2 regions of the Serratia sp. CoH_134_PS_4 genome follow, and region 1 is predicted to be linked to the other one. Evidence: predicted binding sites of a transcription regulator. Region 1 holds the regulator's gene; the other holds the start of a gene.
The links. The regulator PhoB, encoded in region 1, activates phosphate uptake and scavenging genes when phosphate is short. The targets are predictions, from matches to a motif close to CTGTCATAAAACTGNCNNAT.

Region 1 (6,129 bases):
ATCATTGGCATCAGCGTTAAGGAAGGCGGCGAACTGGCCCTGGGACAGCATCATCGATTTGGTGAAGCGCCCGAAATCCAGCCCGGTAATTGCGGCGGTAAGATCCAGTTTGTCGCGCACTTTGTCCGCCAGGATCTTGCCATCTTCACGCAGTGCCAATTCGACTTTAGGAGCCTGCAGGTTACCGTCTGGCGCATTTTTGGCGCGGCGCTGGCTCCAGAATGCGCGATAACCGACACCTTTGACCTCAAACTCGACCTCTGCCAGCGACTCGGCGGTATGGCGTGTCATCAGCTCGTTTTGGCTCGGTGTGACATTCAGGCGCGGCGTCTGGTGGTACAGCGCCAGACAGATGGCGTCCAGCAGGGTGGTTTTACCTGCCCCGGTTGGCCCGGTGATGGCAAACAACCCATTGCTGGCAAAAGGCTCCGCAGTGAAGTCGATTTTCCATTCACCTTGCAGGGAGTTGAGATTTTTTAATCTCAGGCTGAGAATTTTCATTGGCTCGGCTCCTGATCTTGGTGCCTAACGGCTTCGACGACCTGTTGGAACATTTGACTCATGCGTTGCCGGCGATCATCGGCCATATCAGGTTCTTGCGCCAGACGACGTTCGAAGACGTCATTGACGCTCAGTTCGTTAAGCGTTTCTTTGTCCTGTTGTTCAATCGCCTGGCGGCGCTGTTCTTTACTGCGGCGCAGCAACACCACCTCTACGGGCAGTTGATCGGCCAGCAGTTGGATACGGCGCTGAATGTCGCTGAGATAATCCTGCGTAGCGACCTCGATATCCAACCACACCGGCAACTCACCTTGATAATCGGCGAACTGCCGTAATTGGTGCTCGATCTGCGCTAAATCACCCTTAATAAGCTGCATAGGTTGGAAGCTGGGAATGTCCAGCGTACTGACCTGTTGCAAAGCACCTGCGGAGAAATCCACCATGAACACGCTTTTTGCTTTGCCCAATTCGTCGAAACTGAGTGGGATCGGCGAACCGCTGTAGCGAATGTGCTCGGATTTTGCGACGTTCTGCGCACGGTGAATATGCCCCAATGCGATGTAGTCGGCCGGTGGGAAAGCTTGCGCCGGGAAGGCATCCAGCGTGCCGATATAGATATCGCGCACGGAATCGGACGTGGTGACGCCAACCGTTGTCAGGTGGCCCGTGGCAACGATAGGCAGTGCCAGGCCGAGCGCGTCGCGGCGTGCACCGGCGGCGTGATAAAGCGTCTGGTAATGTTCTGCGATGGCCTCTTGCAGCGCCTGCTGTTTTTGCACGCCTGACTCACCGGCTCGGCTGGTAAGCAGATCTCGTGGGCGTAAGAACGGGATGGCGCACAGCACGGCGCCCGGTTGGCCGTCGCGTTGGTTCAGGACCACGATTTGCTGTTCGGTTTCAGCCTGCGCGTTGGCGATCACCGTCGTATTCAGGCAGGAAAGCAATTCACGCGACTCATTTAAGGTCGCCACGGAATCGTGGTTACCTCCCAGCACCACTAATTGGCAGCCGGTATGTTGCAGCTCTACCACGAAGCGGTTGTACAGTTCGCGGGCATAGCTGGGTGGCGAACCGGTATCGAACAGGTCCCCGGCGACGATCAGTGCATCCACCTGATGTTGCTCGATTTGGTCTATCAGCCAGCGCAGAAAAGCCTGGTGCTCGGCGGCACGGCTTTTGGTGAAAAAGTACTGGCCAAGATGCCAGTCAGAGGTGTGGATCAGGCGCATGACACTCCCGGGGCGATAAGCTAATGGCGGTGATTATAAAGGGCACCGCGGCGGCTGTCGTGACGGAATCATTATGACAACTGAATGATTTTTCTTTGACGTTGGAAATAATCGCTATGCTTACTGCCTATAACAGGGTGTTCTTTTCATAAAAGTGTCATAAAACTGACGCATAATGGCGCCCGCAGATAGCTAACACATTGGCAGGATTGACGATGGCAAGACGCATATTGGTGGTGGAAGATGAAGCGCCGATCCGTGAGATGGTGTGCTTTGTGTTGGAACAGAATGGTTACCAACCGTTGGAAGCCGAGGATTATGACAGTGCCGTGACACGCCTGTCTGAACCGTTCCCTGATTTAGTGTTGCTCGACTGGATGTTACCCGGGGGATCCGGCATTCAGTTTATCAAGCATATGAAGCGTGAAGCGCTAACCCGCGATATTCCGGTGATGATGCTGACAGCGCGTGGTGAAGAAGAAGACCGGGTTCGTGGTCTGGAAGTCGGTGCGGATGATTACATCACCAAACCGTTCTCGCCGAAGGAACTGGTGGCACGTATCAAGGCGGTAATGCGCCGTATTTCACCCATGGCAGTGGAAGAAGTGATTGAAATGCAAGGGCTGAGCCTGGACCCTTCCTCACACCGCGTGATGGCTAACGAGCAAGCGCTGGATATGGGGCCGACCGAGTTCAAGCTGTTGCACTTCTTTATGACCCACCCTGAGCGAGTTTATAGCCGCGAACAGTTGCTTAATCACGTCTGGGGCACTAACGTTTATGTGGAAGACCGCACCGTTGACGTGCATATCCGCCGACTCCGTAAGGCGTTAGAGACCACTGGTCATGACAAAATGGTTCAAACCGTTCGGGGCACAGGCTACCGATTCTCAACGCGCTACTGATCGCGCCGCGCTGGAGAATATGCCGTGTTAGAACGTCTATCCTGGAAGAGGCTGGCCCTGGAGCTGGCCCTTTTCTGCCTACCTGCCTTATTACTGGGGCTGATTTTCGGTTATCTGCCCTGGTTGCTGCTTGCCTCCGTGCTGGCTGCGCTGGTGTGGAACTTCTACAACCAACTTAAACTTTCTCACTGGCTGTGGGTTGACCGCAGCATGACACCGCCACCCGGGCGCTGGAGCTGGGAACCGCTGTTTTACGGCTTATACCAGATGCAACAGCGAAACCGTCGCCGACGTCGTGAGCTGGCGTTATTGATCAAACGTTTCCGCAGCGGCGCAGAGTCACTGCCTGATGCGGTGGTGATGACGACCGTTGAAGGTAACATCTTCTGGTGTAACGGGTTGGCGCAGCATCTGCTGGGTTTCCGTTGGCCTGAAGATAACGGCCAACACATCCTGAACCTGCTGCGTTATCCGGAATTCAGCCACTATCTGCAACAGCAGGAGTTCTCTCGACCGTTAACGCTGCAGTTGAACAATGAGCATTACGTTGAGTTTCGCGTGATGCCGTATTCAGAAGGGCAACTGTTGATGGTTGCGCGTGACGTTACACAAATGCGTCAGCTTGAAGGCGCCCGGCGCAACTTCTTTGCCAACGTCAGTCATGAGTTGCGTACTCCGCTGACGGTATTGCAGGGCTACCTGGAAATGATGAGCGACGAAGAGCTGGATGGTTCACTGCGGGGCAAGGCGTTGGGCACCATGCAGGAACAGACTCGCCGCATGGATGGTCTGGTCAAGCAGCTGCTGACACTGTCGCGTATTGAAGCCGCGCCAAATGTAGAAATGAACGAGCGGGTCGATATTCCGTTGATGCTGCGAGTGCTGCAACGCGAAGCGCAGTCATTGAGCGGCGGGAACCATGAGATTACTTTCCGGGTGAACGAACAGCTTAAGGTTTTTGGCAACGACGACCAGTTGCGCAGTGCGGTATCCAACCTGGTGTATAACGCTGTGAATCACACGCCAAAGGGCACCAATATTGAGGTGAGCTGGCAACAAACGCCAAGCGGCGCGCAGTTCCAGGTCAGTGATAACGGGCCGGGCATCGCTGCAGAGCATATTCCACGTCTGACCGAACGTTTTTACCGCGTTGATAAGGCGCGTTCACGCCAGACTGGCGGCAGTGGGTTGGGGTTGGCGATCGTTAAGCATGCATTAAGTCATCATGACGCACGTCTGGAGATCCTCAGCGAACAGGGCATGGGTACCCGATTCATTTTTACCTTGCCTAACCGGTTGATTGTTCCCGCAGCTTTATCAGAGAATGCGGTGAAAAATTAACGCGCGAGAGGCTCAATGATCCGAATTACCCGAGGGCTACTGCTTTGCCTGGTGCTGTTGGCGAGTCGTGGCGCGCTGGCGCAGCCGGACGGCATGCTGTCCGGTAATTTGTCGAGCGTCGGTTCCGATACGCTGGCAAATCTCATGGCGCTGTGGGCGCAAGATTTCAGTCAGCATTATCCCAACGTTAATTTGCAGATCCAGGCCGCGGGGTCCTCTACTGCCCCCACCGCATTGGCGGCAGGGGCGGCGCAGCTTGGGCCGATGAGCCGACCGATGAAAGCGGCAGAGGTTTCGGCGTTCGAACACCGCTACGGTTATGCGCCGTTGGCGGTACCGGTCGCTGTCGATGCGCTGGTCGTGTTGGTCCATCAGGACAACCCTCTGCGTGGGCTTAACCTGCAGCAGCTTGACCGAATTTTTTCCGCCACTCTGCGCTGTGGTGAAAGCCAACCGTTGACGCGCTGGGGGGAACTGGGGCTGACCGGTGATTGGCAGCAGCGAGCCTTGCAACGTTTTGGGCGTAATTCTGCCTCCGGTACTTACGGCTATTTCAAGCTGCGTGCGCTGTGCGGCGGCGACTTTATGCCGCGCGTCAATGAATTGCCCGGTTCTGCCTCGGTGGTGCAGGCCGTTGCCGGTTCACTCAATAGCATTGGTTACGCCAGCATCGGTTTTCGTGCCAGTGGTGTGCGGCTACTGCCGTTGGCTGAGTCTGGTGAAAACTATATCACTCCCAATGATGCCAATGTACGCAATGGCAGCTACCCGCTGTCGCGCTACCTGTATATCTACATCAATAAAGCGCCCAACCAGCCGTTGGAGCCGCTGACCGCAGCCTTCCTCGATCGCGTATTGTCCGATACCGGGCAAGACCTGGTTAATCACGACGGTTATCTGCCGCTGCCCCCCGATACCCTGCATAAAACCCGATTGGCATTGGGCTTGAAATAAGCGCTCCAGAAACACGCATCCTGATTTGGCGCTGCGCGGGCGGCGGCGAAGCGCCGCGTTTTGCAGCGGCTTGCACGCATGTTAAAGGTTGGCAGACAGCCGCAGTGGAATAAGCTGCAAAAACGCCATGAGCCTCTTTTGGCGGCTTTGATAAAGGCTGAAACCCGTTCATACCGCGCGGAAACTGAGTGTTTATTGGCGTTTTCGCGCGGACATTGGCTATAGGTTTCACGTTTTGTGAGATGGTTGCTCAAAAATGATACAAATCATGTATTGTATATTTATTGATAACCACTATGATCGACTGGTGCTTAAAGATTATCTGGTCGATAGCTCTGCTTTTTGTCATGCGTCTTGCCTTTCAACGCTATAAACGTTTAACTTAGGCCTCGTTGTCGGACTAAACCTCCATTTATAACTCTTAAAACTCTGCCCATCATCATGAGTGGTCACTTTCGAATAAGGACAAAACGCCGGAAAAAATGCGTTTTCTGCTCTTATTGGTCTCGCGATGAAATGGCAAGCCGGCAACCGGGTGGGGCATAACGCCACCACGATATCGGGCACTTTTTTTCATTTGAACAGGCAACACGACATCGTATGAGTCATCGTTTAACGTCAAAAGATATTATTGCATTGGGTTTTATGACCTTTGCCTTATTCGTCGGTGCTGGGAATATCATTTTCCCGCCGATGGTCGGTTTACAGTCCGGTGAACACGTCTGGACCGCAGCTATCGGCTTCCTGATTACCGCTGTCGGCCTACCGGTAATGACCGTGATTGCCTTGGCTCGTGTGGGTGGCGGCATTGACGCCCTGAGCACGCCAATTGGCCGTCGCGCGGGTTTGCTGCTGGCAACGGTCTGCTATCTGGCCGTCGGCCCACTGTTTGCTACGCCGCGCACCGCGACCGTTTCCTTCGAAGTGGGTATTGCCCCCCTGACCGGTGATGGCGCCATGCCGTTGTTTATTTATAGCCTGGTGTATTTCGCCCTGGTGATCGGCATTTCCCTGTATCCGGGCCGTCTGCTCGATACCGTGGGACACGTGTTGGCACCGCTGAAAATTGTTGCGCTGGGTGCACTCGGCATTGCCGCGCTGGCCTGGCCTGCGGGTACGCCAATTCCGGCGACTGAGGTTTATCAGAACGTTCCGTTCTCTACCGGTTTCGTTAACGGCTATCTGACCATGGATACGCT
Region 2 (6,129 bases), on a different contig from region 1:
AAACTTTGCCGGCAATCGCATCAAGAACCGGTTGTAGCTGGCGGAACGTCGTTTCCGCGCCAGATGCCATCACGGTCATTTGACCCTCAGCGGCCTTCGTCGCACCACCGGAAACGGGGGCGTCCAGCATGTTCAGGCCCTGTGCCCGTAGCTGTTGTTCGATCTCTTTGGCGTCGGTGGCCGAAATGGTGGAGGACACCATGACCGGCGTATTGGGCTTCAGCTTCGCTGCCAGGCCGTTATCACCAAACAAGATCTGTTTCACCTGCACGGCATTTACCACCAGCAGTAATACCGCGTCCAAATCCGCCGCGAAACCGTCAGCGTTGTTAGCGGCTTGCTTGGCGCCGGCTTGCTGTAATGCAGTCAGCGCCTGTGGGTTAAGATCGACACCGTACGTCGTTAGCCCCGCGTTAATGCACGACTTTGCTGCGCCCATTCCCATAGAACCCAATCCAACGATGCAAACTGCAAAATCACGTGGCTGTGTCATGCCATACCTCATGTTAATTTTAGTGATAATTTGTTTTGTTGTGTTAAATATAAGCGCTTATCTGGACAGCGTCAGCGATCGGTATCACAATTATTAACAGATTATCAATCAGGCTCACCGACCAAGTAAAATGAAAGTGAGGGTTATCCAACTGTTTTAACTATTAAAAATATATTATTGATAGCATGACCAGCCTCACGACCTGAAAAGAGGACGCTTTCGTAGAACGAAAATTGACGTAAAATCACAATTATTATCACTGCGGCAAAGAGAGGGAATCGTGATACCTGTAGAACGCCACCAGCAAATATTAGCGCTGGTATCTGAACGCGGGGTAGTCAGCATTGCTGAATTGACCGAACGGTTGGGTGTGTCGCATATGACCATTCGCCGCGATCTGCAAAAGCTTGAGGAGCAGGGCGCAGTTCTGGCGGTTTCAGGCGGCGTGCAGTCCGCAGAACGGGTAGCGATAGAGCCGTCGCATCAGGACAAAGAAGGGATGTACAGCCAGCAGAAAGCGGCTATCGGTCAATTGGCGGCCCGGCAGATCCCCCCCAATAGTTGTATCTATCTGGATGCAGGCACCACGACGCTGGCGCTGGCGAAACATATCAGCGATCGCGACGATCTAACGGTCGTCACCAATGATTTTGTGATTGCGGGTTACCTGATCGAGCACAGCCAGTGCAAGATCATTCATACCGGCGGTACCGTCTGTCGCGAGAACCGTTCATGTGTCGGTGAAGCTGCGGCGCAGGCACTACGCGGGTTGTTTATCGATCTGGCATTTATTTCCGCTTCGTCATGGAGCATGCGTGGCCTATCGACGCCGAATGAAGACAAGGTGATGGTGAAAAAAGCCATTGTTGACGCCAGCCGGCGCTGCATCCTGCTCAGTGACACCTCCAAATACGGCAAGATAGCCACCTACCTGGCGCTGCCGATCGCGGCGTTTGACGCCATTATTACCGATGACAATCTCCCCACCACGGCGCGGGAGGCAATCCTGCAGGCGGATATCACGCTGATGACGACGGGAGAGTGAAGCTAAACAGAGCCCCCTGGCGGGGGTTATGGCATCTTGGCGGTATCGTAATGATGGATGACCGGTCCTGGCTCACCGAGTTGGCCTCGTTCACGCCATTCCTGACATCGTTGTTCCCACCAGGCTTCATGGAAGGCTTGCATGGCTTTCAGGCGCTGTTCTTTAATACTTGGAGAGGTAAAATCCGGCTCCAACGCGTGCTCCAAGGCGTTAAATTTCGATGACATAGAGTCCGTCCTTTATGAATTCCATTTTGTACAAATACCGTACTCTTTGAGCGTGTTTTTTCAATAGTTGATCATAGATTTTGGCCAAAGCCGGTCTCAAGGGGACGCTAAAAACAAGCCTAGCTTGATATTGGATACCGAAGTCGATAATAGTTTTACCCACCCCGTCGACGAATAGGTACTCACGTTCAGAAAAGGTATAATTCATGCGGCTAATCGGCTAATCGGCTAATCGGCTAATCGGCTTTCTGCGCGGCGCCGCGCAGAACACTAAATTCCGCTAAACCAGTTATAACCCTGATCTTCCCAGTAGCCACCGGGGTTGGTATCACTGACAAAAATGGCGGCGATATGTTTGGCGTTCTTGAATCCCAACTTGGTTGGCACTCGCAGCCGTAGCGGGTAGCCGTAATCGGCCGGCAGTGCTTTACCCGCGAAATCCAACGCCAGAATGGTTTGTGGATGCAGCGCTGTGGCCATGTCGATACTGGAGTAATAACGGTCCGCGCATTTGAAACCCACATAGCGGGCGTTCAGATCGGCGCCGACATGCTGCAGAAAGTTGCGCAGCGGCACGCCGCCCCATTGACCGATGGCGCTCCACCCCTCGATGCAAATCAAGCGGGTTATTTGGCTCTGCTGCGGCAAGCGTTGCAACTGTTCGAGTGTCCAGGAGGCGGTTTTCTCGACTTTGCCGGAGACTTCCAGACGATAACTGGCAAGATCCACCTCTGGGACGTTGTACTCGGGGTAAAACGCGTTAAACGGGAACGGATGGGTAATTTGCTCCGGGCTATAGGTTTGCGCCAGCTTTTGGCCGTTAAACAGCCAGGCCTGCACCCGATCGTTCCAGCGCGACATGGCCCACAACACGTTATCCACCTGGTCCCCGTCTTGGAGGTTGCAACCGGTCAGCATGGCGATGCCGCCCAGCGTCAGACCCGAACGTAGCATCAGACGGCGTTGCAGATTGACCAGCTGTTTCTTTTGGTCCGGTTCCAGCGTCGGTGCTAAAGGCCGTTGTTTTTTATCATTCATGTTTGCCACCCGTAATCATTGCCCACAACGTGCGCGGCACGATAATCACCATCAACAGGTGAATGATCACAAATAAGCCAATACCGGACATGGCAAAAAAGTGAACGTAACGTGCCGTGTCAAAGCCACCAAACAGACTCACTAATCCTTGTAATTGCACCGGCTTCCAGATTGCCAGGCCGGACAGCACCAGTAGCAGTCCCAGAACCAGCACCCCGAGATACATCAGTTTTTGAATGGCGTTATAACGACCATGCTGATGCGTTAGCCGTAGCGTCAGCGCCTGCCAGATATCCTGTCGCAGTGCGCCGGCGCTGAGCGGCAACAGGTCATGACGGAAATGGCCACTGAACAGGCTCCACAGCAAATAGCACAGCGCATTGCCGGCCAAAAGCCACATGACCGCCAGATGCCAGCCAATCGCGCCGCCCAGCCAACCGCCAAGTGTGACCAGCGGCGGGAAGCGGAAACCGAACAGGGGTGAGGCGTTGTAGATCTCCCAGCCGCTCATAAACATGCAAACCATGGCGAACAGGTTAACCCAATGGGTGATGCGGACTGGCCAGCGGTGCACCGGCCGCCGTACGGGGGTTTTCATTATGTACTCCTTAGACGGTGCCCCGTCATGACATTGCCAATGGCGGGGCACAACCTAATTACATCGGCGGAACGGTGCCGTCTTTCCCGGCGGAAATACGGGTGGCGACGCGTTCGCCTTTGTCGTCCGTGGCAGAAAACAGCACGATGTGTGCACCGGGTTTTAGCAGGCTGCGGTCGCCGGGATCCAGGGTGACGATCGGCACATCTTCCGGCACGTTAACGGTCTTCTGCTGGTTACCGTAGGTCACGGTCAGCGTGCGGCCATTGGATTTAACCAGCTTGCCAACGGTGCCGTTGGTCATGGTATCGACTTTGCCGTCGGCAGACTCCCAGGCGGAGTGCCCTTCACCGGTACCGCGCAGGCTGGCGGCGAAGACGTGGACTTCCAGCGCCTTCAGTGATCCGTCCGGTTGTGGTACTGCCGCAGTGCCGATAAAGCTATCCGGTTTAATGTCATCCAGGGTGCCTTTCGAGACGCTGAGCACCCGGGTTTGATCGTTGAGTTTAACGCTGACCTTCTCCCCTTTACGGTCGGTGACCTGTAGGCTGCTGTCGGTAACCTGGTCGATAGTGCCACGCAGTGGGGAAATGACCTTGCCTGTTGCTTGAGCCGCGCCTGCGGCCCCACTACACAGCATGAGGGTGGACAGCAGCAAACCGGCAAAACGATGACGGGTAATCATAAAGTTTTCCTCTGTTAAGGTTGCCGATTAAGCATGGTTGAACAATAGGGACAGCACCATGTCTGTTTGATGACATTAATGTCATCAAGAATGTCCGCCGAAACTGCTAGTATTTCCGCTGGTGTAATGAGGCGATGACAATGCGAATACTGGTGGTTGAAGACGACATCAGCACGGGCGATTACCTGAAGAAAGGGCTGACGGAGGCGGGATACAGCGTCGATTTGGCACGTAACGGTACCGATGGCCTGTTTCAGGCGTTGGAACAGGCTTACGACGCCATTGTGCTCGACGTGATGCTGCCGGGGTTGGACGGTTGGCAGATCATTGAGGTTCTACGCAAGAAAAGCGACGTGCCAATCCTGTTTCTGACCGCGCGCGATGGGGTGCAGGATCGCATCCATGGCCTGGAGTTGGGCGCTGACGACTATTTGATTAAACCCTTTTCTTTCACCGAGCTGGTGCTGCGCCTGCGGACGTTGCTGCGCCGCGGTACGGTGCGAGAAGCCGACCACTACGCAATTGCCGATTTACAGCTGGACGTTCTGCGGCGTAAGGCCGTGCGGCAAGATGTGGTGATTCCACTGACCAACAAAGAATTTATGCTGTTGCACCTGCTGGTACGGCGGGAAGGCGAGGTATTGTCACGTACCATGATCGCGTCCCAGGTGTGGGACATGAATTTTGACAGTGATACCAACGTCGTGGACGTGGCGATCAAGCGGCTGCGCGCAAAGATTGATCGGCCGTTTGACGTCAAATTGATCCACAGCGTGCGCGGTATTGGCTACGTTTGCGAGCCGCGCTCATGAAAATACGCATCCAACGCTGGCGTGCGCTGTCGCTGACGCTTCGTAGTGCCATGTTGTTTGCGCTGGTCGCGGCGTTGGTTGTCAGCGGAGCGGGTTGGTACCTGTACGGTGCGATGCGTCAGGAGATGATCACCCGCAGCGATTTACAGGTCACCGGACGGGTCGAGTATTACCGCAATTTGCTCAGCCAGCGTTTCCCTATCGAGCGGCTGACGGCGAATACCGGCTTGTTCGAAAATATGTTGGGCAACGAGCAGGACGTGCTAATTTTTCAACAGCCGGGAAAGAAGCCGTTAATCAATGTGAACCCCGCCAAACTGACTCTGCCGCCGATCACTCCAACGCCCCTTGATACACCCCAGCGTGTGAGTGCGGTGCAGAGTGGGCAGACGGCGCAAGGTGTGCCATTACGGGTCGCATCGGCGCTGATCAAACTGGAAGACGGTAATTTGCTGCAAATCTCGGCAGCCCACGTGATGATAAACGAACAGAAGATGCTGGCCCGTTATCTTTGGCGGATAGTGGCGGCCGTTGTTGTGGCATTTATCTTAATCGCGCTGCTGGGATATTGGGTGATGCGTCGCGGATTACAACCGCTCTGGCGTATGGCGGCTCAGGCGGCAGTGATAACGCCAAATACGCTGTCGACCCGTCTGAGTGAGCAAGGGGCACCAAAGGAATTGCAACAGTTGACCCGTTCGTTCAATGCCATGCTCGATCGCCTGAACGAAGGTTATCAGCGCCTGACGCAGTTTTCTGCCGACTTGGCGCATGAAATTCGGACCCCGGTGGGGGCATTGATGGGGCATTGCCAGGTGGCGTTGTATCAGTCACGCAGTGTGGAAGAGTATGAAACGCTACTGTCGAATAACATGGACGAACTGGAACGCATTTCCCGTATGGTGGAGAACATTCTGTTCCTGGCACGTGCCGGTGAGGGGCAGGCGGTGCTGAACTATAGCCGTCTCGACGTGGCGAAAGAGTTGCAGCGGGTGGCAGACTATTTCGAAGGCTTGGCGGAGGAACGCGGGATTACGTTGGTTTGTCAGGGACAAGGGGACTTGCTGGCAGACGCCATGCTGTTTCAGCGTGCCTTGAGCAATCTGGTGTCTAATGCTGTGCGTTATGCCGACGAAAACAGCCAAATAGGGTTGCGGGTTAGCGCTCAAACAACGGGGGAATGCGTGATTGAAGTGACTAACCAGGGGCCACCGATTGCACCGGCACACCG

Region 2: the regulator PhoB is predicted to act here: its motif matches at 4,143-4,162, upstream of AC2FCQ_RS14970 (heavy metal response regulator transcription factor).

Annotation. Positions count from the first base shown of each region.
Region 1 covers NZ_JBXWKI010000004.1:252,441-258,569, reverse strand. Annotated here, with positions in the region: gene sbcC (exonuclease subunit SbcC) at 1-501, opposite strand, end outside; gene sbcD (exonuclease subunit SbcD) at 498-1,730, opposite strand; gene phoB (phosphate response regulator transcription factor PhoB) at 1,946-2,635, shown strand; gene phoR (phosphate regulon sensor histidine kinase PhoR) at 2,660-3,976, shown strand; gene AC2FCQ_RS09525 (PstS family phosphate ABC transporter substrate-binding protein) at 3,992-4,930, shown strand; gene brnQ (branched-chain amino acid transport system II carrier protein) at 5,531-6,129, shown strand, end outside.
Region 2 covers NZ_JBXWKI010000008.1:239,106-245,234, forward strand. Annotated here, with positions in the region: gene ltnD (L-threonate dehydrogenase) at 1-493, opposite strand, end outside; gene ygbI (DNA-binding transcriptional repressor YgbI) at 774-1,538, shown strand; gene AC2FCQ_RS14950 (hypothetical protein) at 1,565-1,765, opposite strand; gene AC2FCQ_RS14955 (molybdopterin-dependent oxidoreductase) at 2,036-2,803, opposite strand; gene AC2FCQ_RS14960 (cytochrome b/b6 domain-containing protein) at 2,796-3,401, opposite strand; gene AC2FCQ_RS14965 (hypothetical protein) at 3,460-4,086, opposite strand; gene AC2FCQ_RS14970 (heavy metal response regulator transcription factor) at 4,227-4,898, shown strand; gene AC2FCQ_RS14975 (heavy metal sensor histidine kinase) at 4,895-6,129, shown strand, end outside.